Linked DNA regions of Variovorax sp. PBL-E5. Each later gene encodes a partner of the first gene's protein in a complex. Links are inferred from orthologs where the notes say so. Each region holds a gene or a part of one and is shown in the gene's direction. Other genes may lie near its edges.

Region 1 (4,723 bases):
TCGGCTGGCTGGTGCTGCCGCCGGCGCTGGTCGACGCCATGGGCAAGCTGATCGAATACAACACCTCGTGCGCAAGCGTGTTCACCCAGCGCGCCGGCGTCGCCGCGCTCGCCCACAGCGAGGACATCACGCCGCGCGTCGTCGCGCACCTCAAGGCCTGCCGCGACACTCTGGTGCCGCTGCTGGCCGACATGCCCCGTATCCGCGTGCAGCCGCCCCGCGGCGGCATGTACGCGTTCTTCGAGCTCGAAGGCTTCGGCGATTCGCTGGCGGTCGCCAAGCGCCTGGTCGCCGAGGCCGGCCTCGGCCTCGCCCCCGGCAATGCCTTCGCGCCCGAGGCGCAGGGCTGGCTGCGCTGGTGCTTTGCATCGAAAGACCCTGAGCGCCTGGTGCAAGGCGTCGACCGCCTCAAACGCTGGTTACTTGCGCACTAGAGAGGCGGGCCATCCTTCGAGCTATAATTCCAAGGCTTTGCATCCGCCAAGCGCACGGTGCGTGCAGTTCCAGCGCACACCGCAAGTCAAATATCCCGGAACAAGGAAAAACCAATGATCGCAGCCTCCATCAAGGCCGAAGTTGTCAAGGACAACGCCCGAGCCGCCAACGATACCGGCAGTCCCGAAGTGCAAGTCGCACTGCTGACCGCCCGCATCAACGAACTCACCCCGCATTTCAAGACGCACGCCAAGGACCACCACGGTCGTCGCGGCCTGCTGCGCATGGTGAGCCGCCGTCGCAAGCTGCTGGACTACCTGAAGTCCAAGGACGCCGACCGCTACACCGCGCTGATCGCCAAGCTGGGTCTGCGCAAGTAAGCCGAATCGCATGCAAGAACGCCTGGGTTAGTCCGCTAGCTCAGGCGTTTTTTACTTCGCGAATCGTTTCCGGAGTGCCAGACAGAGCGAAGCTGTGTCATTCCATCGAAGTTCGAACCGAGCTTCTCTGGAATGGCATCGTGTTCTGGAAAGCGCTTCAGCCCCCGCGGGGCCTGTGATCCGCACAGGTTGGCCGCCATCCAAAACAGGAGCTAAACATGAGCCTCTTCAACAAAGTCACCAAGTCGTTCCAATGGGGCGACAAGACCGTCGTGCTGGAAACCGGCGAGATCGCCCGCCAGGCCAGTGGCGCCGTGGTCGTGGACATCGAAGGAACCGTGGTGCTGGCCACCGTGGTCGCCTCCAAGACCGCCAAGCCCGGCCAGGACTTCTTTCCGCTGACCGTCGACTACATCGAGAAGACCTATGCCGCGGGCAAGATCCCCGGCAGCTTCTTCAAGCGCGAAGCCAAGCCCAGCGAGCATGAGACGCTGACCTCGCGCCTGATCGACCGCCCGATCCGCCCGCTCTTTCCCGAAGGCTTCCTGAACGAAGTGCACGTGGTCATCCACACGCTGTCGCTCAACCCCGAGGTCGATGCCGACATCGCCGCCATGATCGGCGTGAGCGCCGCGCTGTCGGTCTCCGGCATTCCCTTCAGCGGCCCGATCGGCGCCGCGCGCGTGGGCTACATCAACGGCCAGTACGTGCTGAACCCCGGCCAGACCGCGCGCAAGGATTCGCAGATGGATCTCGTGGTCGCCGGCACCGAAGCCGCCGTGCTGATGGTCGAGTCCGAAGCCCTGCAACTGAGCGAAGAGATCATGCTCGGCGGCGTGGTGTTCGGCCATGAGCAGGCCAACATCGCGATCAATGCGATCCACGAACTCGTGCGCGATGCCGGCAAGCCGGTCTGGGACTGGAAGGCGCCGGCCGAAGACGAAGCCTTCGTCGCCAAGGTCAAGGGCCTGGCCGAAGAGAAGCTGCGCGCGGTCTACCAGATCCGCAGCAAGCAGGCCCGCACGCAAGCGCTGCGCGAAGCCAACGCCGGCGTGATGGCCGCGCTCAAGGAAAGCGGCGAGCCCTTCGACGCCGGCAAGGTCAACGACCTGCTGTTCGCGATCGAGTCGAAGATCGTCCGCGGCCAGATCCTGGCCGGCGAGCCGCGCATCGACGGTCGCGACACGCGCACCGTGCGTCCGATCGAGATCCGCAATAGCGTGCTGCCGCGCACCCACGGCTCGGCGCTCTTCACGCGCGGCGAAACCCAGGCGCTGGTCGTGACCACGCTCGGCACCGAACGCGACGCGCAGCGCATCGACGCGCTGATGGGCGAATACGAAGACCGCTTCCTGTTCCACTACAACATGCCTCCCTTCGCCACCGGCGAAGTGGGCCGCATGGGCTCGACCAAGCGCCGCGAAGTCGGCCATGGCCGCCTGGCCAAGCGCGCGCTCGTGGCATGCCTGCCGAGCAAGGACGAGTTTCCCTACACCATCCGCGTCGTGTCCGAGATCACCGAGTCGAACGGTTCCTCGTCGATGGCTTCGGTCTGCGGCGGCTGTCTCTCCATGATGGACGCCGGCGTGCCGATGAAGGCGCACGTGGCCGGCATCGCGATGGGTCTGATCAAGGAAGACAACCGCTTCGCGGTGCTGACCGACATCCTGGGCGACGAGGATCACCTGGGCGACATGGACTTCAAGGTGGCCGGCACGACCAACGGCATCACCGCGCTGCAGATGGACATCAAGATCCAGGGCATCACCAAGGAAATCATGCAGGTCGCGCTGGCGCAGGCCAAGGAAGCGCGCATGCATATCCTCGGCAAGATGCAGGAAGCGATGGGCGAGGCGAAGGCCGAGGTCTCGAGCTTCGCGCCGCGCCTGTTCACGATGAAGATCAACCCCGAGAAGATCCGCGACGTGATCGGCAAGGGCGGCTCGGTGATCCGCGCGCTGACCGAGGAAACCGGCACGCAGATCAACATCGACGAGGACGGCACCATCACCATCGCCTCGACCGATCCCGAGAAGGCCGAGATGGCCAAGAAGCGCATCGAGCAGATCACGGCGGAAGTCGAGATCGGCAAGGTCTACGAAGGCCCGGTCACCAAGATCCTCGACTTCGGCGCGCTGATCAACCTGCTGCCCGGCAAGGACGGTCTGCTGCACATCAGCCAGATCGCGCACGAACGTGTCGAGAAGGTGACCGACTACCTGAGCGAAGGCCAGATCGTCAAGGTCAAGGTGCTCGAGACCGACGAGAAGGGCCGCGTCAAGCTGTCGATGAAGGCATTGACCGAGCGTCCGGCCGGCATGGAGTTCAACGACCGTCCGCCGCGCGAAGACCGCGAGCGTCGCGAGCGTTCCGACCGTGGTGATCGCGGCGGCGACCGTGGCGACCGTGGCGATCGTCCGCCGCGTCCCGAGCGCGCACCGCGCTTCGAGAACAACAACGAGCGCGGCGGTGAACAACAGGCCGAGCAGGTGGTTGAGCAACAGCCGTTGCCGCAGGACGCCCATCGCGGCGAGCATCAATCCTGATGAGGTGCGCGCGGCGGCTGCAACGCCGCCGCGCGTCGTGGAACCAGCGATTTCCGCCCGCCGGGCGCTGCCAGGAAAAACCATGAAAGCCATTGAAATCACATCGTTCGGTGCCCCCGAGGTGCTGCGCGTGGTGGAACGTCCTGCGCCGGTCGCGGGCGCGGGCGAATTGCTGATCCGCGTGGCCGCGAGCGGCGTGAACCGGCCCGACGTGCTGCAGCGCACCGGCAACTATCCGGTGCCGCCGGGCGCTTCCGACCTGCCGGGCCTCGAGGTGGCCGGCGAGATCGTGTCGGGCGACGCGAAGGCAATGGCCGATGCTGGATTCAAGATCGGCGACCACGTGTGCGCGCTGGTCGCCGGCGGCGGCTATGCCGAGCTGTGCGCGGCGCCCGTCGCGCAATGCCTGCCGGTGCCCAAGGGATGGAGCGATGCCGATGCGGCCACGCTGCCCGAGACCTTCTTCACCGTCTGGAGCAACGTGTTCGAACGCGGCCGCCTGCAGAAGGGCGAGACGCTGCTGATCCAGGGCGGCTCGAGCGGTATCGGCGTGACGGCGATCCAGCTCGGCAAGGCGCTCGGCGCCACCGTGATCGTCACCGCGGGCAGCGACGACAAGTGCGAAGCCTGCCGCAAGCTCGGTGCCGACCATGCGATCAACTACAAGACCGCGGATTTCGTCGCGGAGGCCAAGCGCCTCACCGGCGGCAAGGGTGTAGACGTCGTGCTCGACATGGTCGCCGGCAGCTACGTCGCGCGCGAGATCGAATGCCTGGCCGAAGACGGTCGCCTCGTGATCATCGCGGTGCAGGGCGGCGTCAAGAGCGAGTTCAACGCCGGCATGGTGCTGCGCAAGCGGCTCACGGTCACCGGCTCGACCTTGCGTCCGCGGCCGATCGCCTTCAAGGGCTCGATCGCCAAGGCGTTGCGCGAGAAGGTCTGGCCGCTGCTCGAAAGCGGCGCGGTCAAGCCCGTGGTCCACAGCAGCTTCGCTGCCGGCGGCGAGCCGAGCGGCGCCGCGCAGGCGCACGCGTTGATGGAATCGAATCAGCACATCGGCAAGATCGTGCTGACCTGGTGAAGAGATGGCATGACGAAGAAGAAGCTGATCGCCGGAAACTGGAAGATGAACGGCAGCCTCGGCGCCAACGAGGCGCTGGTGAAGGCCCTGCTGCAGGGCATCGGCACGCCCGCCTGCGAGGTCGCGGTGTGCGTTCCAGCGCCGTACCTGGCGCAGGTGCAGGCGCTGGTCGCGCGCTCGCCGATCGCGCTTGGCGCGCAGGACCTGTCGGCCCAGCCGCAAGGCGCGTTCACGGGCGAGCAATCGGCTGCGATGCTGAAGGACTTCGGCGTGCGCTATGC
Region 2 (4,614 bases), 750 kb from region 1 along the record:
GTCACCGCCAGCAGCGAGCATTCGCCAGCTTCGGAGCCCAGCGTCAACCCCGCGATGACCTTCACGAGCGTCACCGCACGCATCGCATCGGGATGATCCTTGGCGACGACCTTCACCCGCCGCTCGCCGGCCTCGGGGGCTCCGTTCGGGCCCGGCAGCAGGTATTTGGCGAGCGGGGCATCGAGCACCTTCCTGTTCGCGGGCCAGCGCCCTTCGACCAGCGCCAGGTAGGTCTTGCCGGTCTCGCGCTCGCGAAACTGTTCCTGCAGCGCAGTCAATGCACTGCGCTTCTTGGCGACCAACAGGATGCCCGAAGTCTCGCGGTCGAGCCGATGGACCAGTTCCAGGAAACGCGCGGCTGGACGGGCGGCGCGCAATTGCTCGATCACCCCGGAGCTCACGCCGCTGCCCCCGTGCACCGCGACGCCGGCCGGCTTGTCGATCGCGAGCACTGCTTCGTCCTCCAGCAGCACCGGGAATTCGCGAGCAGGCGCCAGCGGCTGGCCTCCCGCCTGCGCCGGTGCCGATGTCCGCACCGGCGGCAGCCGCAATACGTCGCCGGGCGTGAGGCGTGTCTCCGCCTGCGCGCGCCCCTTGTTGATGCGCACCTCTCCCGACCGGATGATCCGGTAGACATGGGTCTTGGGCACGCCTTTCAGCTGTTTAAACAGGAAGTTATCGAGCCTCTGACCCGCGGATTCCCCATCCACCGTCAGGAAGCGAACTTCTGCTGCCGCGGGACTTGGCTTCGCACCTATAATGTTTTTCACCAGCGCGGTCTTGTAAGTGCTTGATTAATCAGAAGTTTAGAGCACTGCGGGAAGCGTTGCGAGGTCGATGCCGCTTTGGCGTTGGGCCTGCAAGCCACGCGCAAGCGCGCAAGGCGGCAGGCCCTGCACCCAAGTCAAGCCGACGCCCACGAAACACCGATACGGAATACCCAGCCTGCAGGCTCCAGCTGCCGGCGGATCGAAGCGAGTACCTTGTGTTGATGCTGCTGATTCAACTGTGCCTTCGCTGGCTGCTGCCGGCGACCCGGGCTATTGAGTCATCGGCGATACGCGCCACCATTGCGCCAAGCGCCATGGAAGACATGGCGAATCAGCACCACATCGGGCTCGCGCCCATCCATGCGCCCCCACCCCGTCTGCTATTGAGTTGACACTCGATGGCATCGACGCGCCACGCGCCGATGCCACCACAGCAGCCAGGGCACAGCGGCAATTCCTTCGTTTCGCGAGCGTCGTCCGTGCATCGTTAGGTCCGTCATGGACCGGTAGAGCGATACGAACAGATATAAGGACAACGCATCATGAAACGGATGCTGATCAATGCCACGCAGGCCGAAGAACGCCGCCTGGCCATCGTCGATGGGCAGAAGCTCCTCGACTATGAAATCGAAATCGAAGGACGCGAACAGCGCAAGGGCAATATCTACAAGGCGGTCGTGACGCGCGTCGAGCCGTCGCTCGAAGCCTGCTTCGTGGACTACGGCGAAGATCGCCACGGCTTCCTGCCCTTCAAAGAAATCTCCAAGCAGTACTTCGCAGAGGGGGTCTCGGCCAGCCAGGCCCGGATCCAGGACGCGATCAGGGAAGGCCAGGAACTGGTCGTCCAGGTCGAAAAGGAAGAACGGGGCAACAAGGGCGCGGCGCTGACCACGTTCATCTCGCTGGCCGGCCGCTACGTGGTGCTCATGCCGAACAACCCGCGCGGCGGCGGCGTGAGCCGGCGTATCGAAGGCGATGATCGCGCCGAACTCAAGGAGGCGATGGATCAGCTCGAATATCCCAAGGGAATGAGCATCATCGCCCGCACGGCGGGCATCGGTCGCTCGGCGCCCGAACTCCAGTGGGACCTGAACTACCTCCTCAAGCTCTGGGCCGCCATCGACGGCGCGGCCAAGGGCGGCAAGGGTGCGTTCCTGATCTACCAGGAGTCGTCGCTGGTGATCCGGGCCATCCGCGATTACTTCAATCACGACATCGGCGACATCCTGATCGACACCGACGACATCTACGATCAGGCGCAGCAGTTCATGGCGCACGTGATGCCGGAACACGCGGCACGCGTGAAGCGCTACCGCGACGACGCCGCGCTGTTCAGCCGCTTCCAGATCGAACACCAGATCGAGTCGGCCTACGCGCGCACGGTGCAATTGCCCAGCGGCGGCGCCATCGTGATCGACCATACGGAAGCGCTCGTCTCGGTCGACGTGAACTCCGCCCGCGCCATCAAGGGCGGTGACATCGAGGAGACGGCCACCCGCACCAACCTCGAGGCCGCGGACGAAGTGGCCCGCCAGATGCGCCTGCGCGACCTGGGCGGACTGATTGTGATCGACTTCATCGACATGGATGAATCGAAAAACCGCCGCGAAGTCGAAAGCCGCTTGCGTGACGCGCTGCGGCAAGACCGTGCCCGCGTGCAATTCGGCTCGATCAGCAAGTTCGGCCTGATGGAAATGAGCCGTCAGCGCCTGAAGCCGGCGCTGAGCGAAGGCTCCTCGATCCCCTGCCCGCGTTGCGGCGGCTCTGGCCACATCCGCGACACCGAATCGAGCGCACTGCAAATCCTGCGAATCATTCAAGAGGAATCCATGAAGGACAACACGGCGGCCGTGCATGTCCAGGTGCCGGTCGAAGTCGCGTCCTTCCTGCTGAATGAAAAGCGTCCCGAGATTGCGAAGATCGAGCTCAAGCAGCGCGTGACCGTGCTGATGGTGCCCAACAAGACGCTCGAAACGCCCAACTACAAGCTGGAGCGGCTCAAGCACGACGATCCTCGCCTCGACCATATCGAGGCCAGCTACAAGATGGCCGACGAAATCGAAGACCCCACTTCGGTCACGCGGCGCTCGCAAGAACCGACCAACAAGCAGACGCCGGTGATCAAGGGCGTGTTGCCGGATGCGCCCGCGCCCATCGTCGCGCCCAAGCAGGAAGCCCCGCGTCCGCCGGCCGTTGCGCCTGCCCCCCTGTCAACGCCGCCTGTGCCCGTCGCCGCCAACAAAGCTGCCGAAACGGGCTTCATCGGTTGGCTCAAGAGCCTGTTCGCTGCCACACCTGCGCCTGCAGCTGCGCCGACGCCGCCGGTCGCGATTCCCGTCGAGGCACCGAAGCCACGCCGCGAAGGCCGACCAGGCCGTGATGGCGAGGCCCGCGCCCCGCGCGACGGCGATCAGCGCCGCGGCGGTCGCAGCGAGGGCCGCAATGGTCGCGACGGCGAACGCCGGGGCGGCCGATCAGGTGAACGCCGCGACGGCGAGCGTCGCGAGGGACGCGAAGTTCGCAGCGATGCCCAGCCACGAGAGCCGCGCGAAGCACGCGGCCCGCGCGACGGCGAACGCCGGGGTCGCGGCGAGCGCCGCGACGGTGAAGCCCGTCTTGCACCGCAGGAATCGGGCGAGGCTCAGCTCGACGCGCGCACCACTGCCCCCGTGGCGTTCGCCGGCGATGAAGGCGCCGCACCAGCGGAACGTACGCCGCGTGGACGCGGAGAGCGCCGGGAACGCGGTGAGCGCAACGCCGATGCGACACGCGAAGGCACTACCGACGCCGCACGCGAGATCGACGGCGACGCATCGCAGTTGCAGGACGGCGCGGCCCCAGACCGCGGCGCCCGCAATGCACGCGAGGAGCGCGCCCCTCGCGGCGAGCGCAATGAGGGACGTCGCGAGCGACGCAGCGACGTTGCGCCGCGGGCCATCGAAGAACCTGCGGACGCACAGCCACACGACGCCGGCGCCGTCGGCACTGCCGCGAACGAAGAGGATGCGGGCGTCTCTGCACCGCGCAAGGACGGCGACGAACGCCGCGGACGCTCGCGCGATCGCTACGGACGTGACCGCCGCGAGCGCAGCCCGCGCGAGGAGGCCGACGCAACCACCGCACAAGCGTTCGCAGCGAGCTCTGCCAGCGACGCTCAGGCCACTGAGCAACCTGCCGCACGCGCCGAACGACCCGCGATGCCTTCGTCGCCCTCGTCGCCCTCGTCGCCCATCGTGGTCGACCTCAAGGCGCCGACCTCGCGCGCACTTCCCAAGGTCCAGCCTTTCGAACTGCCGATCGATGAACTCGCCCAGGTCGCCGAAGGCTCAGGGCTGCATTGGGTGAATTCCGACGCCGACCGGGTCGCGCAGGTTCGCGCCGCCATTGCGGCGGAACCCAAGCCTGCTCATGTGCCTCGCGAGCGTCCGCCGATGATCGTGGTGGACGAAGGCCCGCTCGTCCTCGTCGAAACTCGACGCGACCTGAGCACGATGCTGCTGCCGTTCGAGCAACCCTTGGACGACGCGACGCGTCACTGAGGAAAAAAGGGAGGCCATCGCGCCTCCTTTTTTGCGCCGGCGCCGAGATACGCCAACCGGTGCAAGGGGTCGCGCCAGGCCACCCTGACACGCCACGGCACCGTCCTTGGCATCACAGTCTCCTGTGTAACCTTTTGAATTCACGCGTATCGGTACGTTCTTGCTGCATTGCAGCAGGCTCGGCCGCAGCATTAAGTCACAAGAATGCAAAACGCCGCATCTCTACAACACTTGTTGGCCCAGAAGCGTTAACATATTGTCATACAAAAGGACTACAATCTCGGCGAAGATGTTGCGCCGCACAA

Evidence for each region. Proteins that work in one complex are often made in the same cells at the same time.
Region 2: the proteins of pnp (region 1) and WDLP6_RS20030 are in contact, whole or in part, in a cryo-EM structure (PDB 9QH0), measured with the Escherichia coli proteins. The link is inferred for Variovorax sp. PBL-E5 from one-to-one orthologs.

The regions. Positions count from the first base shown.
Region 1 is NZ_LR594671.1:3,354,696-3,359,418, reverse strand. What follows is about bases 667-3,697. They hold pnp (polyribonucleotide nucleotidyltransferase), read left to right. Parts: upstream 667-1,033; coding sequence 1,034-3,361; downstream 3,362-3,697. Other genes in these bases: WDLP6_RS16295 (NAD(P)H-quinone oxidoreductase), read left to right, coding at 3,444-3,697; rpsO (30S ribosomal protein S15), read left to right, coding at 667-815. Also shown: WDLP6_RS16310 (pyridoxal phosphate-dependent aminotransferase), read left to right, coding at 1-434; more of rpsO, read left to right, coding at 549-666; more of WDLP6_RS16295, read left to right, coding at 3,698-4,442; tpiA (triose-phosphate isomerase), read left to right, coding at 4,452-4,723. UniProt on the Escherichia coli protein: Involved in mRNA degradation. Catalyzes the phosphorolysis of single-stranded polyribonucleotides processively in the 3'- to 5'-direction. Also involved, along with RNase II, in tRNA processing.
Region 2 is NZ_LR594671.1:4,106,400-4,111,013, forward strand. Bases 962-4,509 are described here. They hold WDLP6_RS20030 (Rne/Rng family ribonuclease), read left to right. Parts: upstream 962-1,312; coding sequence 1,313-4,309; downstream 4,310-4,509. In the rest of the region: WDLP6_RS20025 (RluA family pseudouridine synthase), read right to left, coding at 1-770. UniProt on the Escherichia coli protein: Endoribonuclease that plays a central role in RNA processing and decay. Required for the maturation of 5S and 16S rRNAs and the majority of tRNAs. Also involved in the degradation of most mRNAs.